DNA from 4 places in the Peribacillus sp. FSL H8-0477 genome. Region 1 is predicted to be linked to each of the others. Evidence: riboswitches for the same ligand, from Rfam matches in the RefSeq annotation. Region 1 holds a riboswitch; each other region holds the start of a gene.
The links. Region 1 has a riboswitch for S-adenosylmethionine ahead of sfnG (dimethylsulfone monooxygenase SfnG). Riboswitches for the same ligand answer to the same signal wherever they lie in the genome.
Positions count from the first base shown of each region.

Region 2: it holds a riboswitch for S-adenosylmethionine, as region 1 does, so the genes downstream of both, ssuE (NADPH-dependent FMN reductase) here and sfnG (dimethylsulfone monooxygenase SfnG) in region 1, are expected to answer to the same signal.
Region 3: it holds a riboswitch for S-adenosylmethionine, as region 1 does, so the genes downstream of both, MHI18_RS12335 (O-acetylhomoserine aminocarboxypropyltransferase/cysteine synthase family protein) here and sfnG (dimethylsulfone monooxygenase SfnG) in region 1, are expected to answer to the same signal.
Region 4: it holds a riboswitch for S-adenosylmethionine, as region 1 does, so the genes downstream of both, metK (methionine adenosyltransferase) here and sfnG (dimethylsulfone monooxygenase SfnG) in region 1, are expected to answer to the same signal.

Region 1 covers NZ_JBBODE010000002.1:1,156,452-1,159,664, forward strand. Annotated here, with positions in the region: gene MHI18_RS17355 (hypothetical protein) at 1-779, opposite strand, end outside; gene MHI18_RS17360 (cold-shock protein) at 1,278-1,478, shown strand; SAM riboswitch class I at 1,669-1,770, shown strand; gene sfnG (dimethylsulfone monooxygenase SfnG) at 1,871-2,953, shown strand; gene MHI18_RS17370 (DUF3100 domain-containing protein) at 3,170-3,213, shown strand, end outside.
Region 2 covers NZ_JBBODE010000003.1:115,981-119,193, forward strand. Annotated here, with positions in the region: gene MHI18_RS21695 (phytoene desaturase family protein) at 1-390, opposite strand, end outside; gene MHI18_RS21700 (MerR family transcriptional regulator) at 534-1,427, shown strand; gene ssuE (NADPH-dependent FMN reductase) at 1,465-2,010, opposite strand; SAM riboswitch class I at 2,120-2,225, opposite strand; gene pdxT (pyridoxal 5'-phosphate synthase glutaminase subunit PdxT) at 2,313-2,903, opposite strand; gene pdxS (pyridoxal 5'-phosphate synthase lyase subunit PdxS) at 2,905-3,213, opposite strand, start outside.
Region 3 covers NZ_JBBODE010000002.1:93,260-96,472, reverse strand. Annotated here, with positions in the region: gene MHI18_RS12335 (O-acetylhomoserine aminocarboxypropyltransferase/cysteine synthase family protein) at 1-1,148, opposite strand, end outside; SAM riboswitch class I at 1,243-1,351, opposite strand; gene MHI18_RS12330 (Nramp family divalent metal transporter) at 1,456-2,739, opposite strand; gene MHI18_RS12325 (SEC-C metal-binding domain-containing protein) at 2,930-3,213, opposite strand, start outside.
Region 4 covers NZ_JBBODE010000001.1:1,613,601-1,616,813, forward strand. Annotated here, with positions in the region: gene MHI18_RS08145 (gamma carbonic anhydrase) at 1-295, shown strand, start outside; gene metK (methionine adenosyltransferase) at 403-1,602, opposite strand; SAM riboswitch class I at 1,824-1,994, opposite strand; gene pckA (phosphoenolpyruvate carboxykinase (ATP)) at 2,290-3,213, shown strand, end outside.

The DNA of each region.
Region 1 (3,213 bases):
CTGATGACTAACTTACCGGAAGGATCTACTATTTCTGTTTCCATACTGCCATGATTCACTGGCATTCCATCGAAGAAGGTAAGCGGCCACTTTTTAATGAGAGCAGCACTACGTGTTTTATTATTATATTCATACAATAGAATATCTTGATCTATCGTAATAAAGTTTCCAGCTTTTTGTTCATCCTCGTAGTATCCTTCGGAAATAAACTTAGCAGTTGGATGCAGCTCCTGCAGCATTCTTATTCCGTTTTTACTCATTCCCATGTTATCCCGTTTAAGCAAGAAAGGGGTGACTTGGATGTTTTTAATATGATAATCATGTAACCGTTCAGCGGTCAGCAAGTATTTAAAATCATGTGTGACCGTTGTTTGTATTGTATATTCAGGATGCGCAAATTTCATTTCCAGCGCATCAAGAAATTCTTTTGAATCCTCATTTTTATTAATATTTTCATAGTTTAAATGCCCGCAATTTGTAAGGAATGATAAATTCCAATTGTCTTTATTGTGAATATCTGTATCCAAACGGTAGTCCAACAGTTCTTCAAGACTGTATCTAAAATATTCATTCAGCCCAAGAAAAGCAAAATACCGACTTGTTAGGATTAACAGGCCATAGACTTTAGTTTCGTTCTTCACAAATTCCGCTTCAATTGCTTTTAATATTACCTCATCAGAATGAAGGCAGTATTTTTCAGCTTCAAGCAATAGTGGTTCAAACTGACTGATCAACGATTTTTGTGAAAAAGTCGGCTTGCTTCCAATCCAGTTATACATGATATCCTCCCAGAAATTACTTTATTTTGCTAATTCATTTGTTTATTATAAAGAGTGTTTCAGAAATAAGATAGTGTATTTTTTTCCTTTTTATCTTTTTTTATTTTAGTAAAGATTATCTCCACAATATAATAAGTTTTTCGTCAATCTTCGTCATGGTTCTTTCCTTATTTCTTCTGCTTGTCGAAATGTATTTTTCCCCTTAACTTCGAACGAAACGCTGTAGAGTTAAGCAATTTTCATAGATTGTCTTAGTATCTTCTATAAGATTATAATTACCTTTGCCTGTATTATATAAGAAGAAATAAAAAATGACAGGACTTTATAATTATTTTCATTTATTTGATTTGCTTTTTGGGTATTTTCCTGTTATTCTAAATAAGAATTATTTTTGTTCGGTACTACGATTACAAAAAGTTTTTACTTTTCGTCTCGATATGTAACTTAGAGCAAGAATAGTAATACATTGTGTGTAAAACGCACTAGGAGGCAACAAAAATGGAACAAGGTAAAGTAAAATGGTTTAACGCAGAAAAAGGATTCGGCTTCATCGAACGCGAAAACGGAGACGATGTATTCGTACATTTCTCAGCTATCCAAAGCGAAGGTTTCAAATCTTTAGACGAAGGTCAAGAAGTTACTTTTGAAGTAGAACAAGGTCAACGTGGACCCCAAGCTTCTAACGTTCAAAAAGCATAATATTGATCCATCATATAGAACAGGCTCTATTTATAGAGCCTGTTTTTTTGTGTATAAAAACACTTATTCCTTGACGAGATGGGCAAAGATAGGAGAAAAGTTATAAATTCGATCAGAAAAGTCGGAATATTTCATTTCTTTATTGACATCTATAATGTATACGTGTAAGTTTATAAAGAATTTAATAATAATCTTATCAAGAGAGGCGGAGGGACTGACCCTGTGAAGCCTCGGCAACCGGCAAGTGTACGGTGCCAAATTCAGAAGGACCGTGGTGTCCTGAAGATGAGATGTGGTGGTACGTGATAGTTTCTTTGTACTTTGCCCTTCTCATTGAGGAGGGCTTTTTGTTGTTTTCTGTACGATTACGAATTAAAAGGAGGAAAAGGAGTATGACACAACTGAAATTTGCCTATTGGGTACCAAACGTAAGCGGGGGATTAGTCATATCAAGGCTGCCGCAAAGAACGGACTGGAGTTTTGAAGCGAATAAGCGTTATGCACAAATAGCAGAGAAAAATGGTTTTGAATATGCATTATTGCAAACACGTTTTATAGCAAGTTATGGCGCAGAAAATCAACTAGAAGCCATTACACTAGCGTCTGCTTTAGCAAGTGTCACGGAAAAACTGCACCTTATATCGGCTGTTCATCCAGGATTATGGCATCCTGCAGTATATGCGAAGATGCTGGCAACACTCGATCATGTAAGTAACGGACGGGCAGCGGTTAATATCGTCAGCGGGTGGTTTAAAAAGGAATTTACAGGTTATGGTGAGCACTGGCTTGATCATGATGAACGATACCGCCGTTCTGAAGAGTTTATCGATGTTCTTCGTTCACTTTGGAAAGAAGAAGAAACAACATATAAAGGTGATTTTTACCGAATCAATCAAGCTCCTTTTAAACCAAAACCAAAAGAGAGAGACGGTATTCCTATCTTTCAAGGAGGAAATTCAGAAGCAGCAAGAGCAATGGCTGCAAGAGTATCGGATTATTATTTTATGAACGGTAATACACTTGAAGGATTTAAAAAGCAGATAGATGATGTGAAAGCGAGGGCAGCAAAAGAGGGACGAGAGGTTAAGTTTGCTGCAAATGGCTTTGTAATCGTGAGAGATACGGAAGAAGAGGCAATTGAATTGCTGCGAGACATTATAAGTCATGGAGATTCAAAGGCCGTTGAAGGCTTTAAAAACAGCGTGAAGGGTGCAGGGCAGTCAACCAAGGATAAAGACGGCATGTGGGCGGAGTCAACGCTCGAAGATCTCGTTCAATATAACGATGGATTTAAAACAGGATTGATTGGCACGGCTGAGCAAGTAGCGGATCGTATTATTGAACTTAAGAAACTAGGTATAGATTTAGTATTAACCGGTTATTTCCATTACGAAGAAGACTTAGAACGCTTCGGGCAAGATGTAATCCCCTTAGTCCGCAAAAAAGAAGCAGCACTAACAGTATCTCTCGTTTAAACCATTCTTCCATCCATACCCCATTGGGATATGGATTTTTTTTTAGTAGCTGAAACCCTCTATACGCCTCTTATTTATCAGAATTTACAGTCTATTTGTAAAATTTAAACATTGTCATTGTTTACATTTTTAATTACTATCTTTATAAAATATTTTATTGGAGGAGGAATGCTCGAATCGTCGTTTTATAACAAAAATAGAAGGGGGTAATGGGTAATGAAAAATATGAAGATACACGCTATTGTTTTCATGCTAGTTGT
Region 2 (3,213 bases), on a different contig from region 1:
CTTGGTCATAAAACGTTCATACCCTTTTTCATTACCTGGAAAGGTTTGTTTAAGTAACGCGAGCATTTCTTCCCTTTTACGTGTGGGAGAAAACGAAACGCCATCTTCGAATTTCAAGGTATATAACGGATCAACTTCTTGAACGTCTACGTAATCATGTAAATTTCGATTAACAGACTCGAATAACTCTTCTAACAATTGAGGCATCATAAAAAAAGTAGGACCCATATCAAACGAATAATCACCTAATGTAATTCTTGATGTGCGCCCTCCGATATAGGGTTGTTTTTCAAATACAGTGACGTCAAACCCCTTGGAACTCAAAAGCATTGCCGCTGCCAATCCTCCTGGTCCAGCACCGATAATACTAACTTTTTTATTTATTTCCACATTTATTCCCCCTAAATTTAAAAAAATCATGTACACGTATTGTATAATGTTATTATAATGAATGTATAACATATGTACAATTGTTTTTCGTTAATTTTTCTAAAAACTTATACATTGGTTATACAGGAAGTGAGTGAGTAACTATGTTTGGAATTCAAAAAGTCTCTGAAATGACCGGAATCTCTTCCATCACATTACGAGCATGGGAAAGGAGATACGGAATTATCCAGCCTAAACGAGCAGATGGTGGGCATCGTCTCTATTCTGCTGAAGATATCGATGATATTATTTGGGTCAAGAAACAAAAAGAAGAAAAGGGAATTTCATTAGGACAAACGATGGAGCTTTTAAAAAAACGGAGGGGAATGGAATCCCAGAACCAAAAAAAAATCCCCCCACAATTCGGGGGAGGAAGCTTTGAGGACTTTTCCGCAGAGTTATTTGATGCACTCATCAATTACGAAATGAAGCTTGCTGATAAACTAATTAACATCAGTCTCGCTATGTATGATTTTGAAGAAGTTTGTCATTATATTTTTATCCCTATTTTACATAGAATTGGGAACGAATGGGCTGACGGAAGACTAAGTGTTGCGCAAGAGCACTTAATCAGCAGTTTTCTTGAACGGAGGATTCAATCCTTTCTTATCGAGGTACCAGAGCAGCCGTTGGCAGTGCGGGCAATCGCTCTTTGTCCAGAACTCGAGCAGCATAAAATCGGTCTGTTATTGTTTTCCCTATTTCTTAATAAACGTGGAGTTCAGGTCTATTTCCTCGGACAAAATACACCTGTAGACTATTTAGAAAAAATGATTGCTGTTAATCAAATCCGATTGGTGTGCATTTCTATGACCATCAAACAGAGCAGTGAAAGCATCCAAGAAATGATAACGAAATTATCACGTTCCTTTAACGACATCACGTTTGTCATTGGGGGTGAAGGGACAAATTTCTTACCTGCAGATTTAACGTTTTATCAAATAAATGGGGGTCTTGAGGAGTGGAAGAACTGGTTTATCGAGTTTAAACGGAAATGAAAACAGCACTTCGGATAACCCGAAGTGCTGTTACTTTTTAAACGTGTATGACCTGTACCTTTTGAATCGCTTCGCGAAATTCTTCTGCTTGAATTGTAATTCGTTGTAATAGGTTTTCATCCTCTATTGGTGCTGACAAATTTTCTTTGTTAATTTTCTTGTCTATTATATAGATTCCTTGAAGCGGCTGTCCTTTCAAGACGGCGATTAATGGTTTCAATGCGTAATCAATAGCCAATAAATGTGCCGGACTTCCACCAACCATGATTGGTAAAACGGGTTTATTCTTTAATGCACCTTCTGGCAGTAAATCAATAACCGTTTTTAATACACCCGTATAGGATGCCTTGTATACAGGAGAACCAATAATCACTCCATCCGCTTTTTCAATCAGCTCAGAGAACTTTTTTATTTCAGGACTATTGTACCGAGCATGAATTAAGTCACCTTCAGGGAAATCACGTACGCTTACAGTCGTTACCTTAAATCCATGCTGTTCAATAATTCCTTTTATAAAGTCCAGCGCCAAATCTGTTCGTGAGGGGGAGGAAGGACTCCCAGATAAAATTACAATTTCACTCATAGTGTAGGATCCTTTCCTGGTTCGTGTTTTATCGTCTTGCTGCTTGAAATAATTTTTCTAACACACAAAAATATCCCCATTCATAGAGAAAGAGGACATTTTGAATCTACTCTTATCTCTCAAGACACTACTTGCTGGATTTAGCACCTGCTTGCTCGAAAGCATAGGTTGCTGAAGCTTCAAAGGGCCAGTCCCTCAGCTTCTCTTGATAAGAATATTAAGTTGTAATTATCATAATTGTTCGAATAGTTTCTGTCAAGATTATATATAAAAACCATACTCATTTACTATATTCGGAGCTGTTAAGATGAATGGCTTACCATTGACGATTCAACCATTTCACTGAACATTTTATAAAAACGGTTATCATCAGTTAGTTCTGGATGAAACGCGCTGACTAGCATATGATCACAGCGGGCGGCGACTATTTTTTCATCTATACGTGCTAGAATTTCAACCTGATCACCTGTTGATAAAATATACGGTGCACGTATAAATAATGCTTGAAAAGGAGCCTCCATTCCTTTTATATCGATATTTGCTTCAAAACTATCAATTTGTCTTCCAAAACCATTTCGTTTAACGATGATGTCCATGATTTCTAAATGAGCAGACTCAGACCCTTCAAGCTCATTGGCAACGAGGACCATGCCGGCACAGGTACCGAATATTGGTTTTTTTTGATTAGAAAAATCTTTAATTGCATCGATAAATCCATACCGAGCCATTAACCTCCCAATCGCTGTACTTTCACCACCTGGGATAATCAGCCCATCCAGTTTTTCTAGCTGTTTAGGATGTTTGACAATAACAGCTTCAGACCCAGTATTGATTATTTGTTTCAGATGTTCCTCCACAGCACCCTGCAAGGCTAATACACCAATAACTGCCATGTTACAATCCTCGCTCCTGCATACGGTCTGCCGCAGCAAGCTTAGACATATCAATACCTGTCATTGGAGATCCAAGTTCCTTAGAAAGCGCCCCAATTAATTCATAATCTTGATAAAACGTCGTTGCCTGAACAATCGCGTTGGCAAACTTCTCTGGATTTTCCGATTTAAATACGCCAGAACCGACGAATACACCATCTGCCCCGAGTTCCATCATCAATGCAGCGTCTGATGGAGTAGCCACACCCCCTGCAGCAAAGTTCACGACCGGTAATTTCCCTTCTTTTTTAATTTGTTTAAGAATCTCATA
Region 3 (3,213 bases), 1.1 Mb from region 1:
GGATGGATGACCAATGTCTTGGAATCACCAACATTCGCAACATGTGAAAGAAGGTTAACCGAATCAATGAACCTCTTCCCTGCTTCTAGCCCACCCTTTATTCCAAAGGTGAAAATGGATCCTGCTCCCTTGGGCAGATAAGTTTTAGCAAGCTCGTATTGTGGATTGTCTTTTAAGGTCGGATAATTAACCCATGCAACATGCTCATTAGCATCAAGAAAAGCAGCCACTTTTTCCGCATTGCTCACATGCTGGCGAACTCTGAGTGATAATGACTCAAGTCCCTGAATGAATAACCAGCCGTTAAATGGCGAAAGTGAAGCTCCCAAATCATGCCCCAACTCAAAACGTGCCTTTACAATCAATGCATTCGAACCACCTACTTCTAGATATGAACGATTATTAAGGCTCGGCTTTTTCACGGTAAATTCAGGATACTTACCGTTATCCCATGGAAACTTTCCAGAATCAATGATCGCTCCCCCAATTGAAGTCCCATGACCGCCAACAAACTTTGTAATAGAATGAACCACAATATCTGCTCCATATTCAAGTGGTTTTTGAAGGTATGGAGTGGTAAATGTACTGTCAACGACCAGCGGAATTCCCTTTTCATGGGCAATTTCTGAAAGAACCTTTAAATCAGCAATTTGAAGTCCCGGATTGCCAATCGTTTCAGTGAATACAGCTTTTGTTTTATCCGTAATAGCTGCGGCAACAGCAATAGGATCCCTTCCATCAACAAATCGTACCTTTACACCAAAGCGTGGAAAGGTAACCGAAAATAAATTATATGTTCCTCCATAAAGCGCATTGGTAGCAACGATTTCATCACCTGCCTTAGCAAGTGTTAACAGTGCTATAGAAATGGCCGCTTGCCCCGAGGATACAGCAAAGGCTCCATTTCCCCCTTCAAGCTGGGCAAGTCGTTTTTCCAATACCGCATTTGTCGGGTTCGCATTACGCGAATAGATGTAGCCCTCCTTTTCCATTTTGAAAAGCGAGGCCGCATGATCTGAATCCTCAAAACCATAAGACGTTGTCTGATATAAGGGTACAGCTCTTGACCGGGTTACTGAATCCATCACTTGTCCGCCATGTAAAGCGATTGTGTCAAAATTTAATGTCGTCTCTTCTTTTTTTGTCATTGTTTATGTCTCCTTTTATTTGGACTAAAAACAAAAAAACTCTTCTTACCAATAGATAAGAAGAGTTTTGTACATAAATAGACTACAGGGTCTCTTCTTATCTCTCGAACAATTTTTACGTTCGCTGGAATTGGCACAGTACTCATAAAGAGCCTTTTGCCGAGACTTCACAGGACCAGTTCCTCCATCTCTCTTGATAAGAATTTCATTATTTAATTGTAAAGCGTACTTATTCGGTGTGAATTAATCATACTTATTATTCAGAATATTGTCAATTATATTTACTAGTGAATCTTTACTACTATCTCTACATGAATGTTTTATATAACAAGTATGCATTCAGCACAATCACAATCCCTGCAATCATCCAAGCAAGTAATGTCGTCAGCTTTCGATTAACCAAACTCCCCATCAGTGACTTATTACTTGTGAAGATAATAAGAGGAACTAGAGCGAAAGCAATACCGAACGAAAGAATAACTTGGCTTGCTACAAGTGCTTTTGTTGCATTAATTCCGCCGATAATTATAATGAGCGGTGGAAGCATGGTAATTGCCCTGCGAAGATATAAGTTAATTCGTTTATTAATAAAACCTTGCATCACCACATCTCCAGCCATCGTTCCAACTGATGAACTAGAAAGACCTGCTATTAAAAGGCCAAGGCCAAAACAAAGAGCTGCAGCTGGTCCTAAATAGACACCAAACATTTCATAAGCAACACTTAGATCATCAGTAATCATATCTTTCTTAAAAAAAAGTGCTGCGGATACAACAAGCATGGCCATATTAATAGCCCCTGCAAAAATCATGGCAACCACAATATCAATACGTTCATATTTATATATTTTTTGTTTCTGTAAATCATTCACACCAATAATTCGATTCTGAGTCAAAGAAGAATGAAGATAAATAGCATGCGGCATAACTGTCGCTCCGAGTATCCCTGCAGCAAGTAAAATACTATCCGTCCCCTCAAACCGTGGTATGAACATACCACTTACAACCTCCGCAGCATCCGGCTTCGCTAAGAAAGTTTGAACGGCGAAAGCCAAGACAACCATCAGTACCATTCCGGTAATAACCGTCTCAAAGGTTCGGTACCCTCTTCTTTGTAATTCGAGAATCGCAAATGAACAAACTGCTGTGATTAAGGCAGCCGGCAGCATAGGGATGCCAAAAACCAAATATAACCCTAGAGCTGCACCAATAAATTCAGCGAGATCAGTGGCGATGATGACGAGCTCACTCTGAATCCATAAAAGAATGGAAGCAGGCTTCGAAAAACGGTCGCGTGCTACCTCTGGCAGGTTTTTTCCTGTCGCGATACCTAACTTTGCTGACAAGGATTGAATCAACACGGCCATGATATTAGCGACAACAATTACCCATAGCAGCAAATATCCATACGTTGAACCCGCTGTTATATTCGTCGCGAAATTCCCCGGGTCAATATACGCTACAGCAGCAATAAAGGCAGGTCCCATAAACGGCAGAATTCGTTTCCACCCTTTTACCTTTCCATCTAAAACTGCTTGAGCCGCTTTACTATTTTCATTAAGCGGAAGTAATGATGTTTTTGTTTCTTTCATCTCGATGTTCCCTCCTAACAAAACAAAGGCTTGCAACAAAGAATGTTTGCCATGCGAAACTTTTTGAATGGTTATAGTGTATGCCTATCCACATAATTTGTAAACACATTGAGCTTCAATAAAGTCTAAAAAGAGACAACAAAAAAACTGTCGAGAATCTCGACAGTTTGACTAAACAGGTACTTTTCATTTAGCGTGCAGGAGTAAGTTCCTCACTAAGTACAGTCTCAATTTCTTTAAAACGCTTAGAAATAGTGGATGCTCCTACACTATATTTCTCGGCAAGCTTCCCTTGAGAAAGACCAAATTCACCTGCTGAAATTTGCTTCACAGCATATTCCATAGCAGCTGCAAATGCTTCCGGCTTACGAATGACAGGTGATTCTTGCAGACAGAATGTGTTCCAAAGTTTCTGAGTTAACTGTATAAGCTCCTCTGGATACTCCTCCTGCTCCATCCCCTTTTGCAGAATTC
Region 4 (3,213 bases), on a different contig from region 1:
TGAAGTGACTATTGGACATCAAGTTATTCTTCATAGCTGTAAAGTTAGGAAAGGTGCACTTGTTGGAATGGGCTCAATCATTCTTGATAAAGCTGAAATCGGTGAGGGTGCATTTATCGGAGCCGGCAGTTTAGTCCCTCAAGGAAAAGTGATTCCACCTAACACATTGGCCTTCGGAAGACCGGCTAAAGTCATCCGGGAGCTGACGGAAGAGGACAAACGTGACATGGAGCGCATCGTAAACGAATATGCCGAAAAGGGCCAATATTATAAACACACTGCTCCACTAGAATAAGATATGAATTCCTTACCTGCTAAGAGCTTGATTGTTATAGTATTGATTCAGAAAAGCAGATAATGCAAAAAAAGAAATCTTACCAAGGTAAGATTTCTTTTTTTTGTTTATGCTTTTGCTTGTTCTTTTAAAGAAGCTGCCTTGTCTGTACGTTCCCAAGGAAGATCTACATCTGTACGGCCAAAATGTCCATACGCTGCAGTTTGTTTATAAATCGGTTTACGAAGATCGAGCATTTTAATAATTCCAGCAGGACGAAGATCAAAGTTCGCACTGACTAAGTCCACTAAAATATCTTCATCCACTTTTCCTGTACCGAATGTATCAACAGCGATTGATACCGGCTTAGCTACACCAATAGCGTAAGCAAGCTGTACTTCTACTTTATCAGCCAGACCCGCTGCCACTAAATTCTTCGCTACATAGCGCGCAGCATACGCAGCTGAACGGTCCACTTTTGTCGGATCTTTACCAGAAAATGCACCGCCGCCATGACGAGCATACCCACCGTAAGTATCAACAATAATTTTCCGACCTGTCAGACCTGCATCACCTTGTGGTCCTCCAATTACGAAACGGCCAGTTGGATTAATGAAATATTTTGTTTCAGCATCAATTAACTCGCTAGGCACTACCACATTAATGACATGTTCTTTTAAATCGCGTTGAATTTGTTCCAATGTAACATCAGGACTATGTTGAGTCGAAATAACAATGGTATCTACACGGACAGGCTTGTTATTTTCATCATACTCAATTGTTACCTGAGTTTTTCCATCTGGACGAAGGTAATCTAACGTTCCATTTTTACGGACTTCTGACAGACGACGAGAAAGCTTATGAGCCAATGAAATAGGCAGCGGCATAAGTTCTTCTGTTTCGTTACAAGCAAACCCAAACATCAATCCCTGATCTCCAGCACCAATTGCATTAATTTGATCATCAGTCATTTGGCCTTCACGAGATTCAAGAGCTTCATCGACTCCAGCAGCAATATCTGCTGACTGTTCATCAATTGAACTTAATACAGCACATGTTTCAGCATCAAAACCATATTTTGCGCGTGTGTATCCAATACCAGCAATTGTATCACGTACGATTCTTGGAATATCTACATAGGTAGAAGTAGTAATTTCACCAGCAACTAAAACTAAACCAGTTGTAACAGATGTTTCACATGCAACACGTGCATTTGCATCCTTAGCTAGGATAGCATCCAGAATTGAATCTGAAATCTGATCACAAATTTTATCCGGATGTCCTTCTGTCACAGACTCAGAAGTAAATAAACGACGTTTCTTTGACATTCTTTTGCCTCCTCAAATGTTCTCAGGCTAAGAAAATGAATGGCAGCCATTCACATTATCTTTTCCCATTTTGTTAGACGAAACTCATTCCCAGTTGGTATTATATAATAGAAGCAGAAAGGTTGATGCGAATCATTCATAGTAAAAAAAGAATGATTAAACGCATAAAAACCCTTCCTAGTTTTTGAGGAAAGGTTTGTTGTCTCGAATTGATCCTTTCACTCTTATCGTTCAAGGGTTTTTTTACCTTGCTCAGGTTAGCACCAACACTAAAATGATTTTGAAAATAAACAATTGCTGATAAAAGCAATTTATTGTTTTATCAAAATCAAACATTCTAGCAGGTTGCTGGGTTTCATTGGGCCTGGCCCTCCACCATCTCGGGATAAGAGAATCCGTACAATTTAAAATCATAACGTAATTCTACAAATTCTGTCAATACTTATTTCACATTCAGTAGAAAAAAACTTCTATTTCCACTATCCTCACATTATGTCATAGTACAGAGAAAAAATGGAGTAATACGCTCATATACCCTGTAGATCCTTTCACTAAATTTTGCCGAATTCAAACCAATTCCTCTCAGTAAATACACGAAACGAAACAAATAGTATAGACTATTAAAATCAATGTGTTATACTATTTATAAATTGATTATAAATTCAAAAAAAGGAAGGTATCTCCTATATGAATACGCTTGATATCTCAAATGAGTTACACCAATTATTATCCGGTAACAACATACATGTGCAGCTTTCTGTACCTCAATTAGTGGAAAAAGTATTAAGCCGCAATGAAGGGCAGCTCACGTCAACAGGAGCTGTAAAAGCTGAAACCGGAAAATACACAGGACGTTCTCCTAAGGATAAATATATAGTAGATGAAAAAGCGGTTCATGAAAAGATTGATTGGGGGACTGTAAACCAACCGATTTCTAGTGAAGTATTCGCAAAGTTATACGATAAAGTCCTGCAATATTTAAAACAAAAAGATGAAGTATTTGTTTTCAAAGGCTTTGCAGGTGCCGATAAACAACATCAATTACCCATTCAAATCATTAACGAATACGCTTGGCATAATCTGTTTGCCCATCAATTATTTATTCGGCCAAATGAAGAAGACCTTCAAGATCATTTATCAGAATTTACGGTCATATCAGCACCAAACTTTAAAGCCGATCCAGCCGTAGATGGTACACAGTCTGAAACGTTTATTATTATTTCTTTTGAACGCAGGACGGTATTAATCGGCGGTACTGAATACGCAGGAGAAATGAAAAAGTCCATTTTTTCAGTTATGAACTTTCTTCTTCCTGAAAAAGGGATTCTTCCAATGCATTGTTCAGCCAATGTCGGCCGAGAAGGCGATGTCGCATTATTCTTTGGTCTATCAGGAACTGGAAAGACCACATTATCTGCAGACTCTAACCGAAAATTAATTGGTGATGATGAGCATGGCTGGTCTTCAAACGGCGTATTCAATATTGAAGGCGGCTGCTATGCAAAATGCATCAATCTGTCTCGTGAGAAAGAACCTCAAATCTTCGATGCCATTCGTTTTGGTGCCGTTCTAGAGAATGTAGTTCTTAACCCGGATACCCGTATTGCGGAT